Regions from separate parts of the Vescimonas sp. genome, predicted to be linked through region 3. Evidence: predicted binding sites of a transcription regulator. Region 3 holds the regulator's gene; each other region holds the start of a gene.
The links. Region 3 encodes Rex, which represses fermentation and respiration genes when NADH is low (regulators of the CRP and FNR family bind a similar motif). Its sites were predicted from a motif close to ATTGTTAANNNNTTAACAAT; they were not measured.

Region 1 (6,132 bases), on a different contig from region 3:
GCGCGTGATCCGCGAGCTGCAGGAGATCGGCAAGCCCTTTGTGGTGTTGCTGAATTCCGCGGAGCCCCACAGTTCCCGCGCCGCCTCCATTGTGGAGGAGATTGCGGAAAAGTACGGCGTCAACTGCCTGGCGGTGAACTGCCAGACTCTGTCGGAGCAGGAGATACAGGGCCTGCTGCGTGGCCTGCTGTATGAGTTCCCGCTACAGGAACTGGACGTGTTCCTGCCGTCCTGGGTGGACGCTCTGCCTGGAGACCACCCCATCAAAAGCGGACTCTACCAGAGCGTGGCCGCGGAGACCGCCGAGCTGTGCTGCATCCGGCAGCTGGCGCCGCATCTTGCATCCCTGCAGGCGGCGGAGAACGTGGAGGATGCCGGCATAGAGCGGATCGACCTGGGCCGCGGCGTGGCGCAGGCACGGGTGCGGCTGCCCCGCAGCCTGTTCTACCAGACGCTGACGGAGCGTTCCGGTCTGACCGTCAGTGATGACGGCGACCTGATGCAGCTGCTGACGGAGCTGGCCGATGCTAAGCGGCAGTATGACCGAGTGGCTCCCGCACTCACCGCTGCCCGCGAGACAGGCTACGGCGTGGTGCTGCCTTCGGTGGAGGAGCTGGAGTTGGAGGACCCCGAGATCGTCAAGCAGGGGGGACGCTACGGCCTGCGCATGCGGGCCAGTGCCCCGTCCATCCACATGATACGGGCGGACGTGGACACCACCGTTTCGCCCATTGTGGGCAACGAGAAGCAGTCGGAGGAAATGGTCAACTACCTGCTCCAGCAGTTTGAGGGCGATACGGGCAAGATCTGGCAGTCCAACATCTTCGGCCGCAGCTTCAACGAGATCGCGGGGGAGGACCTGAACGCCAAGCTGAAGCGGATGCCCACCGATGCGCAGAGCAAGCTGCGGGAAGCGCTGGAGCGCATTCTTAACGAGGGAGGCGCGGGCCTGATCTGCATCATCCTGTGACTGGTGATACCGGAAAAGGCGGAGCGTATGCCCCGCCTTTTCCACTGTCTGCGGGACACGTCTGCATAGTTTGAAATGTATGGAACGTTTGGATTTGAAATTGAACATTTTTTAACTATTTTTGCCGCTAATCTTACGAAACTAAAAATTTTTAGTACAAAATCGTAAATAAATAGTGACAAATCCAAAAGGAATGCTATAATGTACTTGGAACAACTACCGCAGTCGCTGCGGAGAAAAGAAGGAAAGGACAGCATCATGGGAATCAAAATCGGTATCAATGGCTTTGGCCGCATCGGCCGCGTCGTCATGCGTATTCTGGCGGAGGACCCCGAGAAATTTGAGGTCTGCGGCATCAACCTGCGCAAAGCGGACATCGACTATATGGTCTATCTGCTGAAGTACGACTCTGTTTTCCGCAACTTCCCCGGCATGATCGAGCACGCCGGCGGCGATCTGGTGGTCAACGGCCGGAAGATCAAGGTGTACGGCGAGTCTGACGCGGCCATGATCAACTGGGCGGACTGCGGTGCGGAGTACATCATCGAGTCCACCGGCGCCAACAACACCACGGAGAAGGCCAGCCGTCACTTCAAGGGCGGCGCCAGGAAGGTCATCCTGACGGCCCCCGCCAAGGACGACGCCACCCCCACCTTTGTTTACGGCGTCAACAGCGACGAGTACCGCTCCGACATGCGGGTTATCTCCAACGCCAGCTGCACCACCAACTGCCTGGCCCCGCTGGCCTACGTTATCCACAAGGAGTTCGGCATCGAGCAGTCCCTGATGTCTACCATCCACGCCTCCACCGCCAAGCAGAAGGCCGTAGACTCCCGCGGCGGCAGCGACTGGCGCACCGGCCGCTCCATCCTTAACAACATCATCCCCACCTCCACCGGCGCCGCCAAGGCTGTGGGCCGCGTGATCCCATCTCTGAAGGGCAAGATGACCGGCATGGCCTTCCGTGTCCCTACGGCGGACGTATCCGTGGTGGATCTGACCGCCCGCCTGGGCCGCACCGTCTCCTACGCCGACATCTGTTACGAGATCCTCCACGCCTCCGAGACATACATGAAGGGCATCATCGGCTACACCCGCGACCAAGTGGTATCCACCGACCTGATCGGCAATCCCTGCCCCTGCATCTTCGACGAGACAGCGGGCATCATGCTGGACCACGATTTCGTCAAGCTCATCGCCTGGTACGACAACGAGTGGGGTTACAGCAACATGGTCACCCGCATGCTGGAGCACATGTATACTGTGGATGAAGCAGACACCTTCGTGACCCAGGAGTAAGCGCCCCATTTCAACGAAAAAGCTGCCCCCATACAATCGTATGGGGGGCAGCTTTTTTGCCTGTCGCCGCTTGTAAACCGCACAGCACCGTGGTATGATAGGCAAAAAAGGGAGGAGGATATACCCATGTTGTTAGCCATTGACATCGGCAATTCCAACATTTCCGTGGGTCTGTTCGACAAGGCGCGGGAACTGCGTTTTCTGGCGTCTCTGGACACGGACAGCCGCAAGACGGCGGACCAGATCAGCATCGATCTGATGAACCTGTTTACGCTGTACGGCTGCGATATCCACGACGTCAGCGGCGCCATCTTTGCCAGTGTGGTGCCGCCCATCAACTTCATGATGGAGAAGGCCCTGACCCGCCTGCTGGGCAAGCCCCCCATGATGGTAGGCGCCGGCATCAAAACGGGTCTGAATATCCGCATGGAGTTCAACAGCCAGCAGTTGGGCGCCGACATCGTCTCCAACGCCGTGGCGGCGCTGGAAAAGTATCCTGCGCCCATCATTATGATCGACATGGGCACCGCCACCATCATCTCCTACATCTCCGCCAAGCGCTGCTACGAGGGAGGGCTGATGTTCCCCGGCGTCCGCCTGTCACTGGACGCCCTGTCCGACCACACGGCGCAGCTACCCAATATTTCCCTCCAGCATCCTCGCCACCTTATCGGAAAAAACACGGAGGACTGTATGCGCAGCGGCATTGTCTACGGCACTGCCGGCATGCTGGACGGCATCATCGACCGCATCCGCGACATGCTGGACGGGGAGGAGCCGTCCATCGTAGCCACCGGTCCCAACGCACCGGTGATCGCGCGCTACTGCCGCAACCACGTCACCTACGACAAGTATCTGATGATGGAGGGCCTGCGTATCATCTATGAGAAGAATTGCAAGTAGCATTGTCTCAGCCGCCGCATATACTCCGCAAGTCCAAGCCATCGATTCCAATGATAACAGCGGCATCTCCATACCTGAGCACCCATAACCGAAACAACGGCTGGAAAGTATCTCTACTTTCCAGCCGTTGCTGTATAAGGCTCTATTTACTTGGCCAGCACCTTTTTCAGCTTGGCGAAGCGGGGCAGGGAGTCCTGCCGCGGCAGGTTCGGCTCGCCCTGGATCAGCGGCAGCGCGTACTCGATGAACTGATGGTTCACGCCGTTGCCCGCCTCGTTGATCCACTCGCGGGGGATCTTCTTCTCCACATTGGCCACCTCCATCAGAGGGATGAGCTTGGTGCGGCAGGCATACTTGCCATCCTGCACGCCGCGCTCAAAGCCGATCATACGACCATTGATACCGTTGACGGCGTTCTCCACAGCCACCTTGCCGGCCATATAGGACTCCTCGATGTCGGTCTCGCTGGCCAGATGGGCGGCGCAGCGCTGCAGCAGGTTCAGCTCGATACCGCGGACCTTGGCGCCCGTCTCCTCCTTCAGGACCTGGGACAGAATGGTGGCCAGACCGCCCAGCTGGGCGTGGCCGAAGCCGTCGTTGGCGGCCACCTTGGCCTCGGACACGAAGTCGCCGTTCTCGTAATGGATGCCCTCGGACACGGCCACAATGCAGTTGCCCTTCTCCTGATAAATGCGCTTGACGTCCTCAATAAAATCAGGCATGCTGAAATCCGTCTCCGGCAGATAGATCAGGTCGGGACCTGCGCCGTACTCACCGGCCAGCGCGGAGGCCGCCGTCAGCCAGCCGGCGTGACGGCCCATGATCTCCACCACCACGATCATGCCGGTGTCGTACACATGGGCGTCCTGATAGACCTCCATGATGGACGTGGCGATATACTTGGCTGCGGAGGCATAGCCGGGGCAGTGGTCGGTACCGAACAGATCGTTGTCGATGGTCTTGGGCACGCCCATCACGCGGCAGTCGTAGCCCACGGACTGCATATACTGGTTGATCTTGTTGCAGGTATCCATGGAGTCGTTACCGCCGTTATAAAAGAAATAGCGGACATCGTGTTTCTTGAACACCTCCAGGATACGCTTGTAGTCCGTGTCATCCAGCTCGGGATCGGCAATCTTGTACCGGCAGGAGCCCAGAGCAGAGGAGGGGGTGTACTTCAGCAGCCGCAGCTCCTCAGGGTCCTCCTGCCCCATGTCAAACAGCCGGTCGGCCAGCACGCCCTTGATGCCGTGCTCCGCGCCCAGCACCTGGGTGATGGCGCCGGACTTCAGCGCCGTGTCGATGACGCCGTAGGCGCTGGCATTGATGACAGACGTGGGACCGCCGGACTGGCCGATGATACACGCGCCGCGCAATTCTTTCATAGGTCCATACCTCCGAAACATAGGTTGAGATTTGATGATGCTCCGGCCCACGCTTGCGATGCGCCGCCGGTATGCCCTCAAACAGGTATTTTACCATGGAAATTTGGGAATGTAAATGCTTTCGCTCTTGCAAATATGAAAAAATATGATACAATAGGAATGTAACAATCATTCCGTACAAAACAGCAAATTTTTATTGCGGAAAAGGAGATATGATTATGGCACTGGTAACATCCAAGGAAATGTTTGAGAAGGCATATGCCGGCGGCTACGCCATCGGCGCCTTCAACGTCAACAATATGGAGATCGTGCAGGGCATCACCGAGGCCTGCCAGGAGGAGCACGCTCCCGTCATCCTGCAGGTCAGCAAGGGCGCCCGCGCCTACGCCAACCACACCTATCTGGTGAAGCTGGTGGAAGCCGCTGTGGCCTGCTGCCCCGACATCCCCATCGTGCTGCATCTGGACCACGGCCCCGATTTCGAGACCTGCAAGAGCTGCATCGACGGCGGCTTCACCTCTGTGATGATCGACGCCTCCTCCAAGCCCTTCGCCGAGAATATCGAGATCACCCGCAAGGTGGTGGAGTACGCCCATGACCACGGTGTCGTGGTGGAAGCCGAACTGGGTACCCTGGCCGGCATCGAGGACGATGTCAAGGTAGCCTCCCACGAGGCATCCTACACCCATCCTGAGGAGGTGGAGGAGTTCGTCGCCAAGACCGGCTGCGACTCTCTGGCCATTGCCATCGGCACCAGCCACGGCGCCTATAAGTTCAAGCCCGAGCAGTGCACCCGCAACGAGCAGGGCATCCTGGTGCCGCCTCCTCTGCGCTTCGACGTACTGGAGGAGGTCAGCAAGCGTCTGCCCGGCTTCCCCATCGTGCTGCACGGTTCTTCCTCCGTCCCGCAGGACTATGTGAAGATGATCAACGACAACGGCGGCAAGATGCCCAACGCCATCGGCGTGCCGGAGGAGCAGCTGCGCCAGGCCGCCCGCCTGTCCGTCTGCAAGATCAACATCGACTCCGATTTGCGTCTGGCCATGACTGGCACCATCCGTCAGTTCATGACCGAGCATCCCGACAAGTTCGATCCCCGCGAGTACCTGAAGCCCGCCCGCGCCAACATCAAGGAGTTGGTGCGCCACAAGCTGGTGGACGTGCTGGGCTGCGCCGGCAAGGCCTGAGCCTATTTTGCCCGTATTTCCGCGTAAACCGCAAGGCGAACGGCGTGACCCGCAAGGGCCGCGCCGTTCGTTTCTGTTGATCGGGCCGTTTTCCCCTCACTTTACCAGCAGACACAGCGCCTGCTCCGCATTTCTCCAGAGATCCGGGACGAAGAACGGCGCACCGTTTACCGCGTAAGTGCTGTCGAAAATTTTGCGCCGTCTCGCTCACTGTGATAGGTGCGGCAGAACGCGCTGACCAATGCTGTCATGCTCATAAGAATCATCTCGCTATATTACCTGCACCAGGGGCAAAATGTTTACAAGACTTGATTTTTTGGCCGTTTTGTGGTAATATGAGCGCAGAAAAAATGGAAATCCGAGGTGATATCTTGCCTGCTGCATTTGT
Region 2 (6,132 bases), on a different contig from region 3:
TACCGAAGAGAGCTTCGAGGAAATGCTGGAAAAATCTTTTAAGACTTTGAATACAGGAGAGAAGGTAACCGGTATCGTGACTGCCATCGGTCCCACCGAGGTGCAGGTTGACCTGGGCTGCAAGCAGGCAGGTTATATCAACATCGACGAGCTGTCCGCCGATCCCAGCGTGAAGCCTGAGGATGTGGTGAAGGTCGGCGACGAGATCGAGACCTATATCATCCGCGTCAACGACGTGGAGGGCTATGCCATGCTGTCCAAGAAGCGTCTGGACGCTGTCAAGGTCTGGGAGGATATCGAGAAGGCCCGTGAGGAGAAGACTACCCTGGAGGGCAAGGTCACCGAGGAGAACAAGGGCGGCATCGTGGTCAACGTCAAGGGCGTGCGCGTGTTCGTGCCCGCTTCCCAGTCCGGCCTGCCCCGCGGCGCTGAGCTCAGCGCTCTGATCGGCCAGACCGTCTCCCTGCGCATCACCGAGGTCAACCGTGCCCGCCGCCGCGTGGTGGGCTCCATCAAGGCCGTGACCTACGAGGCCCGTCAGGCTGCCCAGGCCGAGATTTGGGAGAACATCGAGGTGGGCAAGCACTACACCGGCACTGTCAAGTCTATGACCTCCTATGGTGTGTTCGTGGATATCGGCGGCGTGGATGGTATGGTACATATCTCCGAGCTGTCCTGGTCCCGCATCAAGAACCCCGCCGAGGTGGTTTCCGTGGGCGACACCCTGGATGTATATGTCATCTCCTTCGATCCCGAGAAGCGCAAGATCTCTCTGGGCGTGAAGGATCGTTCCTGCAACCCGTGGGACAAGTTCATGTCCACCTATAAGGTCGGCGATGTGGCCAAGGTCCGCATCGTCAAGCTGATGACCTTCGGCGCCTTTGCCGAGGTAGTTCCCGGCGTGGACGGTTTGATCCACATCTCCCAGATCGCGGATCGCCGCATCGAGAAGCCCGGCGACGTGCTGGCTGAGGGCGACATCGTGGACGCCAAGATCACGGCTATCGACGAGGAGAAGCAGAAGATCTCTCTGTCTATCCGCGCTCTGCTGACCCCCGCCGCTGACGAGGGTGACGACGAGTAAAAACGTCTGTTAAAAAGCAGCGGTACGAGTGTACCGCTGCTTTTTTTGTACGAAAGTGTACCTGTTTACACCCGTATACATACAAGCTCGTGCCCGAATCACGGTATGTTAAATTTTGCACAATCAGAAGGACTGATAATTGGCACATCCGCCAATGTACTTCTCCCAGGCTTGTGGTAAAATTAACGATTAGGAGAACGAAAAGAAAGAGGAGGAACTGCTATGTCTTTTGCTGATTATCTGGAACTGTACCGCCAGAAGCTGACCACCGCGGATGAGGCGGTGAAGATTATCAAGTCCGGCGATTGGGTGGATTACGGCTTCTGCGCCATTCAGCCCCGCGTGCTGGACGAGGCACTGGCCCGCCGCGCACCGGAACTGGAGGATGTGAAGGTCCGCGGAGGAATCAGCCTGTGGAAGCCTGCTATCTTCGATATCGAGGACCCCGCACGCCACATTATTTTCAATTCCCACCACATGAGCGGGGTGGAGCGCCATTACATCGCCAGCGGCGCCGGGTTCTATGAGCCCATGCGCTATTCTGAGCTGCCCCGCTACTACTACGACCACATCACGCCGCCGGACGTGGCCATGTTCCAGGTCACGCCCATGGACAGCCACGGCTACTTCAACTTCGGCCTGTCCGCATCCCATGTGCGTGCCGTCTGCGAGAAGGCCAAGGTGGTCATCGTGGAGGTCAACGAGAACATGCCCCGCTGTCTGGGCGGTTTTGACAACACCATCCACATCAGCGAGGTGGACATGGTGGTGGAAGGCCGCAACGACCCCATGGGCATTCAGCCTTCCGGAGAGGCCGATGATGTGGATAAAGCGGTGGCTCGCCTGATCGTAGAGCAGATCCCCGACGGAGCCTGCCTCCAGCTGGGCATCGGCGGCATGCCCAACACCGTGGGAGCTATGCTGTGCCAATCCGATCTGAAGGATCTGGGCGTACATACGGAGATGTACGTGGACGCCTACGTGGATCTGGCTATGGCGGGAAAGGTCACCTGCGCCCGTAAGAATATCGACCGCGGCCGTCAGGTCTACGCTTTCGCAGCCGGTACCCAGAAGCTCTACGACTATCTGGACGACAACCCCGCCTGCATGGCCGCGCCTATCAGCTATACCAACGATGTGCGCACCATCGCGGCTATCGACAACTTTGTCTCCATCAACAATGCGGTGGATGTGGACCTGTACGGTCAGGTCAACGGCGAGACGGCGGGTACCCGCCAGATCAGCGGCTCCGGCGGCCAGCAGGACTTCGTGCTGGGTGCGTATCTGTCCCATGGCGGCAAAAGCTTCATCTGCCTGTCTTCCACCCATCAGAATAAGGACGGCACAGTAGCGTCCCGCATCCGCCCCACGCTCCAGACCGGCTCCGTGGTGACGGACACCCGCGTCAACACCATGTACGTGGTGACGGAGTACGGATGCGTCTGCCTGAAGGGCCTCAGCGTCTGGGAACGGGCGGAGAAGCTGATCTCCATCGCCCACCCCGACTTCCGCGACGAGTTGATCCGCGAGGCGGAGAAGCAGCACATCTGGTATCGCCACAACAAACGGTAACACGAAACAGCAAAGAAGAGGGCCTGCGGCCCTCTTCTTTGCGCCTTGTAAACCGTGGAAAAGTGCGGTATACTAATAGCAAAATCCAGCGATAGGAGCGAAAAACGATGGGGAGCCTGTTTGAAAAATGGAAGAAGGGCCTGAAGAAGAAGGTACACCCCTTCTGCACGGCCATTGTACCGGCAGCAGGGAAGTCCTCCCGCATGGGCGGCGAGGATAAGATGTTCGCACCGCTGTGCGGTGTGCCGGTGCTGGCGCGGACGCTGACCGTGTTGGATCAGGCTGTGCTGGTGGACGAGATCGTGGTGGCTGCCCAGCCGGAAAAGCTGGAGGAAGTGGCGGCGCTGGTCAGCAGCGCCGGCATCCGCAAGCCCGTCCGCGTGGTGGAGGGCGGCGCAAGCCGGGCTGAGTCCGTACTGCTGGCGGCGCTGGAGGCCAACGAGGACGTGGAGTATCTGGCAGTCCACGACGGGGCCCGCCCGTTGGTACTGCCGGAGCAGGTGGATGATCTGATCCGCCTGGGCCAGCGGACCTACGCTGTGGCGCCGGCCGTGCCGGTGACGGACACGGTGAAGGTGGCGGATCTGTCGGGGCTGGTGCTGTCCACGCCGGACCGCAGCACCTTATTCGCTGTGCAGACGCCCCAGGTGTTCCAGGCGAACCTGCTGAAGGCCGCGCTCCAGTCCGCCATCGCCGCCGAGGCACCGCTGACAGACGATTGCTCCGCTGTGGAGCGGCTTGGCAAGGAGGTTTACTTGACACCTGGATGGCGGGAAAATATCAAGATCACCACGCCGGAGGACCTGTCTGTGGCGGAGCTGTTCCTGCGTCGGCGGGAGGTGCAGGCATGATAGATCTGCGCATCGGGCACGGCTACGACGTACACCGTCTGGTGGAGGGCCGTCCCCTGATTTTGGGCGGTGTCACCATTCCCTACGAGCGGGGGCTGCTGGGCCACTCCGATGCGGATGTACTGGCTCACGCGGTGATGGACGCGCTGCTGGGCGCGGCGGCGCTGGGTGACATCGGCGGCATGTTCCCCGACAGTGATGAGCGCTGGCGGGATGCGGACAGCCTGCACCTTCTGGAACAGGTGGCGGCGCGGCTGGCGGAGACCGGCTGGGAGGTCGGCAACGTGGACGCCACGGTGCTGGCCCAGGCCCCGAAGCTGGCTCCCTACATTCCGGAGATGCGGCGGCGGATGGCAAACGCTATGGGCATCGATGCGGCGCAGGTGTCCGTTAAGGCCACCACCGAGGAGCATCTTGGCTTCACCGGCGCGGGGGAGGGCATGGCCTGCCACGCGGTGGCATTATTGGGGAAAATGTGATACATGATGAAGAAATTGGCGGGACCGACCGAAAAGGCCGGTCCCGCCTTTCACATCGGCGTTTGACACCTCATAAAATGGCGTGTGAGGAGGTGCGATATGGAAGAATATCTGATGACCGCCCGCTCCGTCACACAGGCGCAGCGCATGATGCAGGCGCTGTCGCAGCACGGCATCCGCGCCGCCATGGGCCGCTCACCGGTGGGACTTACCGGCAGCGGCTGCGGCTACGTCCTGCGGATGCAGGGGCAGCGGGCGGAGGAGGCTGCCGCCCTGCTGCGCGGCATAGGGCTTGCGCCGCTGCGGATCTACGTCCGCGATGGCAGCGGATACAGCGAGGTGGAGCTATGATCTATTTTGACGCCGGAGCCACGACATTACAGAAGCCGGAACGGGTGCGCCGCGCCATGTACCGCGCCGCAGCGGCCATGAGCTCGCCCGGGCGGGGCAGCTATCCCGCCACGCGGTTGGCGGAGGAGACGGATTTCCGGTGCCGCAGTCTGGCGGCAGCGCTGTTCGATGTGGAGGACCCTGCATGCGTGGTGTTCACATCCAGCGCCACCCATGGGCTGAACATCGCCATCAAAACGTTGGTGAAGCCCGGATGCCGCGTGGTCATCTCCGGCTACGAGCACAACGCGGTGACGCGGCCTCTCCACGGCATCCCCAATGTTGAGCTGACCGTCATCGACGCGCCGCTGTTCCGACCGGAGTCCATGCTGGCGGAGTTTGAGCAGGCGCTGGATGCCGGAGCGGACGCGGTGATCTGCACCCATGTGTCCAACGTGTTCGGCTATCGCCTGCCGGTGGAGGGCATCGCGGCGCTGTGCCGCCGGAGGGGCGTGCCCTTCGTGCTGGACGCTTCCCAGTCGGCGGGGATGCTGCCGGTGTCCATGCGGGAACTGGGCGCGGCGTTCATTGCCATGCCGGGGCACAAGGGGCTGTACGGCCCACAGGGGACGGGGCTGCTGCTGTGCGGCCACGAGGCTCAGCCGCTGCTGGAGGGAGGCACCGGCTCCCAGTCCCTTTTGCAGCACATGCCGCAGGAGCTGCCGGACCGGCTGGAGGCAGGGACCCACAACATGCCGGGCATTGCGGGACTGCTGGAGGGCCTGCGGTTCGTGGCGGAGAAGGGGATCGACCGCATCGCGGGCCACGAGCGGCGGCTTGCCATGCGCGCGGAGGAGCAGCTGCGCGGCATCGATGGCGTGGAGCTGTTCTGCAAGAAGGGGTTCGACCACCAGACGGGAGTGCTGAGCTTCCGCGCGGCGGGCCGCGACTGCGAGGAGCTGGGGGAGCGTCTGGCAGCGCAGGGCGCGGCGGTGCGGGCGGGGCTGCACTGCGCGCCGCTGGCACACCGCACGGCGGGGACGCTGCAGACCGGCACCGTTCGAGTAAGTATGTCGGTTTTCAACACGCCCCAGGAGGTGGACCGCTTCACAGCCATGGTGCGGGCGGCAGTTCGTTAAACTGCAAGACTTGACTCAGAATTTTTTGTTGCATTTTCCCAATATTTTTTATATAATGGTAGTATCTATTTCTATGCGGAGTTCTGTCCGATACGGAAGGGTTGACAGTATGGAAACAATGCTGGCGTTTTTAGAAAAAATTGGGAATTACTTAATGCTCGTGCGCCTCACGGATATTCTGGACGTGGCCATCATCGCGTTTCTGGTCTATAAGCTGCTGGACCTGGTAAAGAGTACCCGCGCGGAGAATATCCTCAAGGGCGTGGTGATGTTCCTGCTGGCCCTGTGGCTGGCGGAGATCTTCCACCTCAACGGCATCGCCTATATTCTGGGCAACATGGTGCAGGTGGGCATCCTGGCCCTCATCATCCTGTTCCAGCCGGAGATCCGTCAGATTTTGGAGAAGCTGGGCAGCAAGAACATCCGGCTGCTGAGGGCATTCACGCCGGCGCAGCAGCAGTCCGAGGTGGAGAAGGCCATCGACCAGACGGTTATCGCCTGCAAAGAGATGTCCCAGAGCAAGACCGGCGTGCTCATCGTGTTTGAGCGGCATATCCTGCTGGACGACATGGTGCGCAGCGGCACTACGCTGGACGCCGCCGTGTCCTCGGAGCTGCTGAAAAACATCTTTTTCGTTAAGGCACCCATGCACGACGGTGCGGTCATTATCCGCCACG
Region 3 (6,132 bases):
CTGGTTGCCCATACAGCGCAGCCAGCTCGCCAGCGTGTCCAGCAGCTCTTGCCGCCGCGGCTCTGGCTGCCGCAGGAGCGTTCCCAGCTGCCGATGGATATAGGCGTCCGTTTCCGCCGGGGAGGATTCCTCCAGCAGCCGTACCACCCCCGCTGGGTCGTCTGTCACGCAGGGTGCTTCCGATCGCGCCGCCATGCGGAGCGCCGCGCGGGCACTGCGGTCTGCTTTCTGAAAACCCATCGTACCGCCGTAGGGGCGGCTGATGCCGCAGATAACGCCGTGGACGGCGGCAAAGTCCGCCATCACCTGCCACAGCGGTATCTCCAGCGCGAACAGGTCGTCCGCCTCCAGCGCCAGCAGAAAGCCATCCTCCGACAGTGCGCCCCACATGTCCGCGCCCAACGCCCGGCAGCGCTCTTCTGCCTCGTGCAGCCAAGAGCGCCGCTGCAACTCCGGCGCATCAGCCCGTATCCACAACAGGATATGCGGACATTCCAAATGGATACCGGACTCCGCCGCCTGCCGCTCCATCGCTTCGCTCAGCGGCGCGCCAGAGATGAGATGGTGCAGTAGTACGGCCAGCTGCCGCTCCTGCTCCGCCGGTATTCGCCGCCGTGCGATCTCGCGGGACACCGCATCGGCCAACTCGGCAAAGCGCATATCGGTCGGCAGTTGGAGCAGCGGCAGTCCCAGTCGGTCAGCCTTCTCCGCCAGCGCCGCCGGCAGGGGGCTGGGCAGGTAACGCCCCGGCTTGATACCCACACCGGACAGGCCTTTTTCTGCCGCCGTGGGCAGCAGCGCATCCACGGCCTGCGGATCGTCTGCGATGGCAAAGCCAGTGGTGATGAGCAGTTCTCCCTGCGCCAGCCAGCGCGCGTAGTCCGGTGTGTCCGTCAGATTGACACCGCTGACCCTACGGCCAAGTCCCGCCGCGCCGCCGCAGACCGTGCAGCCCGCGAACACGGGCAGGCGCAGCACCTCCTGCAGTGTGGGATAGTCCGCTGTGTGCTGTGATGTCATGGCTTCTGCCCCCTTGTGATACTATCACAATTTTCAGAGAAATGTTCATTTATTTTTGCCAATGGAACAGACCGTCCGTTGTTTTATGATAGCGGTAGTAAAACGAACGGAGGTATATTCCATGGCAAAGCAAATGAAACAGGATACTCCCTCAGTCCCCCGCAAGCGGAGACTGGCCGCGCTGATAGCAGCCACCCGGTGCGCCGGAGAGAAACGTGACACGCTCTCCTGCCATGCCCGCCGCTGCACCGCCTCATCCATGGCGCAGGGTCTGAAGCACTACGCCTGACGCGGCGCACCCCTTCGGCAGACTCCCCCGGCAATGTGCCGGGGGCTGTCCGTTCAGGACCTTCTGGATTCCTTCTTCAGCAGGGACGCCGCCGTGATGATGGTCAGTACCGACTCTGTCACCATGCCGGAATACGACCGTACCGCAATGACATACACCAGCCACGACAGGCCGCTGGCAATGCCCGCCGCCTGTATCACCCGCTGCCTGGACTGGAAGAACGGCAGCAGCGCCACCAACGATGCCACGATGGGCAGTACCGTCACTGGCGTCTCATAGGTCACCACGGCAATCAGCAGAAATACTGCCACGATGGGTATCGCGGTGACCAGTCTACTCCAGTTGAATTTCTCCTGCAATAGGAAAAGCAGCAGCACGACGATCTGGAAAAAGCTGCACAGTGCGCCGGAGCGTGCGTGGAGCAGCGTGTAGTGGATGGCGAAGATCAGGTTGGCCACCACCTGCCACAGCAAGATGGTACGCTTGTCATTCTGCCAGTAGCTGAGACCCATGGCGATCAGTGCGCCGAACCCGATGAGTTGGTAAAATATGTTCATCCGTCGTTCCTCTTAATAAAAAACGCCGCACACCCTGTCGGATGCGTGGCGAAAAATGAAGGCAATGCTCCAGAAAAATCCACACTTGTTTTGGAGTTTCATTGTACCATGGGACAGCCGTATTTGTCAATTGCGGCAAAGGACAACCTCCAAAAGCCATGGGCTTTTGGAGGCGAGTGTGATTGCCCACAACTTTTGTTGTCCGCACCCCCGCATATCGCAAGGAAGGGGGAGCGTGAGGGGGGAACCTTTGACGGGTTCCCCCACTCGTGTTCAATCACCCGCCCGCAGGCGACCGGTTTTGCGCTGCAAAACCGTACCAACACGAAAAAAGACACGCTTCTGCGTGTCTTTTTTCGTGTTGGTACGCCCGACTGGATTCGAACCAGCGGCCTTTAGAGTCGGAGTCTAACGCTCTATCCATCTGAGCTACGGGCGCATATTGGGTTGTGTGCTGTCCATCAGCCAGAGTATTATAGCAGTTCTTCCGCCGGATGTAAAGCGATTGAAAAAACTTTTTTCAAAAAGATTGTTAAAAAAGTTGACAACTATCGTCTCATGCGGTAGAATATCACTATATTTCAGGTGCCCCCGCACCGCATCCTATCCCAAAAGAAGGTTTTTGTATGAAGAAACAGAAGATCTCCGACGCGGTGATCCATCGGCTTCCCCGCTATTACCGCTATCTGGACGACCTGTATAACAAGGGTGTTGTCCGCATCTCCTCCAACTCTCTGGGCGCAAAGATGGACATCACCGCCTCCCAGATCCGCCAGGATCTCAGCTGCTTCGGCGAATTCGGCCAGCAGGGCTACGGTTACAACGTGGCGGAGCTGCGCGCCGAGATCGGCCACATTCTGGGCATCGACAGCGGCCACAAGATCATCGTCATCGGCGCCGGCCACCTGGGCCACGCGCTGCTGCAGAACTTTGATTTTGATAAGGTGGGCTTCCGCATCGACTCCGCCTTTGACGTCTCTCCCGCCCTTGTGGGCACGGAGATCCGCGGCATCACTGTCCGCGCCATGGACGAGCTGGAGGAATATGTCTCCAACTACCACCCCGACGTGGCGGTGCTCACCGTACCTCAGAACGTGGCCCAGTCTCTGGCTGACCGGCTCATCGCTCTGGGCGTCCGCGGCTTCTGGAACTTTACCAATGTGGAGCTGTCTACCGATGAGCCCGGCGTGTTCTTCGAGGACATCCACTTTGTGGACACCCTCCTGACCCTGAGCTACCGTATCTCCCGCCCGTAAGGGCACACTTTCCCGCGACCGGCATACTATGGGAATGAGACCGGCAAGACGGTCAATTCTTCATAGGAGGTCACACTATGTGTAATCAGAATTCCTGCTTTGGCGGCGGCAGCTGCTGCTGGATCATCATCGCCATCATTCTGCTGTTCCTGTTCTGCGGCAACGGCTGCGGGAATGGCTGCGGCTGCGGGAACAACGCCAGCAACGGCTGCGGCTGCGGCTGCTGATCCACTCCGCCGGACCATCGGACTCCCCCGCCTTGCGGCGGGGGAGCTTTTTCAGAAAGGACGTACAAGCCATGGATCTCTCCTCCCTGCGCCGTGCCTACACCGGCCACGTGCCCGACCTGATGGGCGCACGCGGCGGTTCCGCCGTGCTGGTTCCGCTGGTGGACGCGGCGGACGGCCCCAGCCTTCTGTATGAAATACGCTCTGCCACGGTCCGGCAGCCCAATGAGGTCTGCTTCCCCGGCGGCAAGACCGAATCCGGCGAAACGGCGGTGCAGTGCGCCCTGCGGGAGACATGGGAGGAGCTGTCCATCCCGCCGGAAGCGGTGGAGATCATCGGCGAGATGGACTTCCTGCACATCCGCTCCAACTGCCTGCTGCGGCCGGTGCTGGGCCGCGTGGACGGCGCTGCGCTGGCCGATATACGCCCCTGTGCAGCGGAGGTAGCCGAAACCTTTCTGGTGCCGCTGGCCTGGCTCCGCGACCACCCGCCCGCTGTGTATATCCACCGCCAGCCGGTGTCCATCTCCGACTTTCCCTATGAGGACGCGGGCATCTCCGCCGACTACCTCTGGCGGCCCTATTATATGGAGGTGCCGGTGTACCACGGTCTGCCCCACCCGCTGTGGGGTCTGACCGCCCGCATCACCATGGATGTCGTGGCCCATCTGTAAATGCCGCACTTCCCCCTCGATATTGTGCGAAAAGTCCGTATTCCCGGTGGAATACGGACTTTTTCCATCTGTTTCGGCTCACGCCTTCTCCGGCGCGGGCAGGGCGTATTTTTCCGCGTAGGCGTTGAACCGGCGGCGGTAGTCGCCATCGCTGTGGCGCACGTTGTGCAGCGTCTCGTGGAGGTTCAGGTCGTGCTGGGCCGCGTCGATAACGCAGCCGGCGATGTTGGAGCAGTGATCGGAGGTACGCTCCAGATCCGTCAGCAGGTCGCACCAGACGAAGCCCGCCTCGATGCTGCAGCCGCCCTGCTGCATCCGCAGGATGTGCCGCGTCCGCATCTGTTCCTTCAGTGCGTCGATGACCTGCTCCAGCGGCTCCACCTGAGCGGCGGCGGACACATCGTTGCTGCGGAACGCCTGCACGGCGCTGGACAGGATATCCTGCACGGCGCCGGACAGCACTGCCAGCTCCTCCTTTGCTGCGCCGCTGAACGTCAGCCCCTTATCCCGCAGCTCCTCTGCGGATTCCAGCACGTTCACCGCGTGGTCGGAAATGCGCTCCAAATCACCGATGGTCTTCAGCATCTCCGTGGCCTCCTCGCTCTCCTCCGCGCCCATCTGCTGCGTGCTGAGCTTCACCAGGTAGGTACCCAGTACATCCTCGTAGTGGTCACAGCGCTGCTCATCGCGGCGGATGCGCTCCGCCAGTTCCGGCGTATAGTGGTCAAAGCTGTCCAGTGCGGCATCCAGCGCACCGGCGGCACAGGCCGCCATCTCCTCCGCCACGGCGCGGCAGCGCTGGAGCGCCAGCGGCGGCGTGGCCAGCAGGCGCTGGTCCAGCTCCACCGGCTTTTCCGCCTGCTCCTGTGGGCCGTCCGGCACGATGCGGATGGCTAATTTTTCCAGCAGCCCACCGCAGGGCAGCAGTATGGCCGTGCAGATGACGTTGAAGCAGGAGTGGGCGATAGCAATGCCGTACATGGTGGCACTGTCGTGGAGGATGCCGGGATCGAATATGGCCTTGACGACGCAGAACCCTGTCAGCAGCACCGCCACGCCGATGACATTGAACAAAAGGTGTACCACAGCCGCTCGTTTTGCGTTTTTACTGGTGCCTACGGAGGATAAAAGTGCGGTGACGCAGGTGCCGATGTTCTGCCCCATGATGATGGGGATGGCGGCGGCATAGCTGACCTGACCGGTGACGGCCAGGGCCTGCAGGATACCCACGGAGGCGGAGCTGGACTGGATGATGCCGGTCAGCACGGCGCCGGCCAGCACGCCAAGCAGCGGATTTTTGAACAGCAGAAACAGCTGTGAAAAGGCGGGCACATCGCGCAGGCCCGCCACCGCACCGCTCATGGTGTCCATGCCGAACATCAGGGTAGCGAAGCCCAGCAGGATGGCGCCGGTATCCCGTTTTTTCGGATCTTTGCCGTTCATGTAGAAGAAAATACCGATCAGGGCCAGGATCGGCGTAAAAGAGGTGGGTTTCAGCAGATTTACCCACACATTTCCCCCATCAATACCGGCTAAACTCAGCAGCCACGCCGTCACCGTGGTGCCCACGTTTGCTCCCATGATGACATTTATGGCCTGCCGCAGGGTCATCAGGCCGGAGTTGACGAAGCCCACCACCATCACCGTGGTGGCCGATGAGCTCTGGATCACCGCCGTGATGGCAAGACCTGTCAGAAAACCCGTGAATACGCGGCCCGTCATCCGGTCCAGCAGCGTCCGCAGCTTGCCGCCGGCGCGGCGCTCCAGCGACTGGCCCATCAGATCCATGCCGAACAGGAACAGGCACAGGCCGCCGATCATCGTCAGCACATCAAAGATACTCATATTGTTCTCTCCCGTTTACTCATTCTCATATTTTACACATTCCTGACCGATACCATCGTAACAGGTCAATGTCAAATCCAACGTATCGGTTTTGTAAAATCCATGTAAAATTTTATCGCCTGCGGCGGCGAGCATCGGGGCGGGAGAAGTCGCCGGAGCGGGACACGGCAGGGCAGGGCGGCGCGGCGAGACGAGGCGGGCGAGGCGAAGGGTACAAAAAAGGGGGCACGCGGCGCGTGCCCTCTTTTTTGACGCTTTTGGCAG

Region 1: gap (type I glyceraldehyde-3-phosphate dehydrogenase) is a predicted target of Rex. The motif match lies at 1,070-1,089, and genes of this name have one in related genera.
Region 2: ACZM22_RS05020 (butyryl-CoA:acetate CoA-transferase) is a predicted target of Rex. The motif match lies at 1,189-1,208, and genes of this name have one in related genera.

The regions. Positions count from the first base shown of each region.
Region 1 is NZ_DBLZXX010000004.1:86,200-92,331, reverse strand. It holds gene spoIVA (stage IV sporulation protein A) at 1-970, shown strand, start outside; gene gap (type I glyceraldehyde-3-phosphate dehydrogenase) at 1,229-2,269, shown strand; gene ACZM22_RS05340 (type III pantothenate kinase) at 2,396-3,172, shown strand; gene ACZM22_RS05335 (6-phosphofructokinase) at 3,319-4,557, opposite strand; gene fba (class II fructose-1,6-bisphosphate aldolase) at 4,776-5,744, shown strand; gene ACZM22_RS05325 (GNAT family N-acetyltransferase) at 6,116-6,132, shown strand, end outside.
Region 2 is NZ_DBLZXX010000004.1:20,262-26,393, forward strand. It holds gene ACZM22_RS05015 (bifunctional 4-hydroxy-3-methylbut-2-enyl diphosphate reductase/30S ribosomal protein S1) at 1-1,084, shown strand, start outside; gene ACZM22_RS05020 (butyryl-CoA:acetate CoA-transferase) at 1,307-2,656, shown strand; gene ispD (2-C-methyl-D-erythritol 4-phosphate cytidylyltransferase) at 2,764-3,507, shown strand; gene ispF (2-C-methyl-D-erythritol 2,4-cyclodiphosphate synthase) at 3,504-3,986, shown strand; gene ACZM22_RS05035 (putative Se/S carrier protein) at 4,086-4,337, shown strand; gene ACZM22_RS05040 (aminotransferase class V-fold PLP-dependent enzyme) at 4,334-5,455, shown strand; gene cdaA (diadenylate cyclase CdaA) at 5,565-6,132, shown strand, end outside.
Region 3 is NZ_DBLZXX010000015.1:30,275-36,406, reverse strand. It holds gene ACZM22_RS08860 (PucR family transcriptional regulator) at 1-1,020, opposite strand, end outside; gene ACZM22_RS08855 (hypothetical protein) at 1,142-1,309, shown strand; gene ACZM22_RS08850 (YgjV family protein) at 1,363-1,866, opposite strand; tRNA gene ACZM22_RS08845 (tRNA-Arg) at 2,229-2,305, opposite strand; gene ACZM22_RS08840 (redox-sensing transcriptional repressor Rex) at 2,493-3,122, shown strand; gene ACZM22_RS08835 (hypothetical protein) at 3,200-3,349, shown strand; gene ACZM22_RS08830 (NUDIX hydrolase) at 3,421-4,023, shown strand; gene ACZM22_RS08825 (Na/Pi cotransporter family protein) at 4,102-5,868, opposite strand.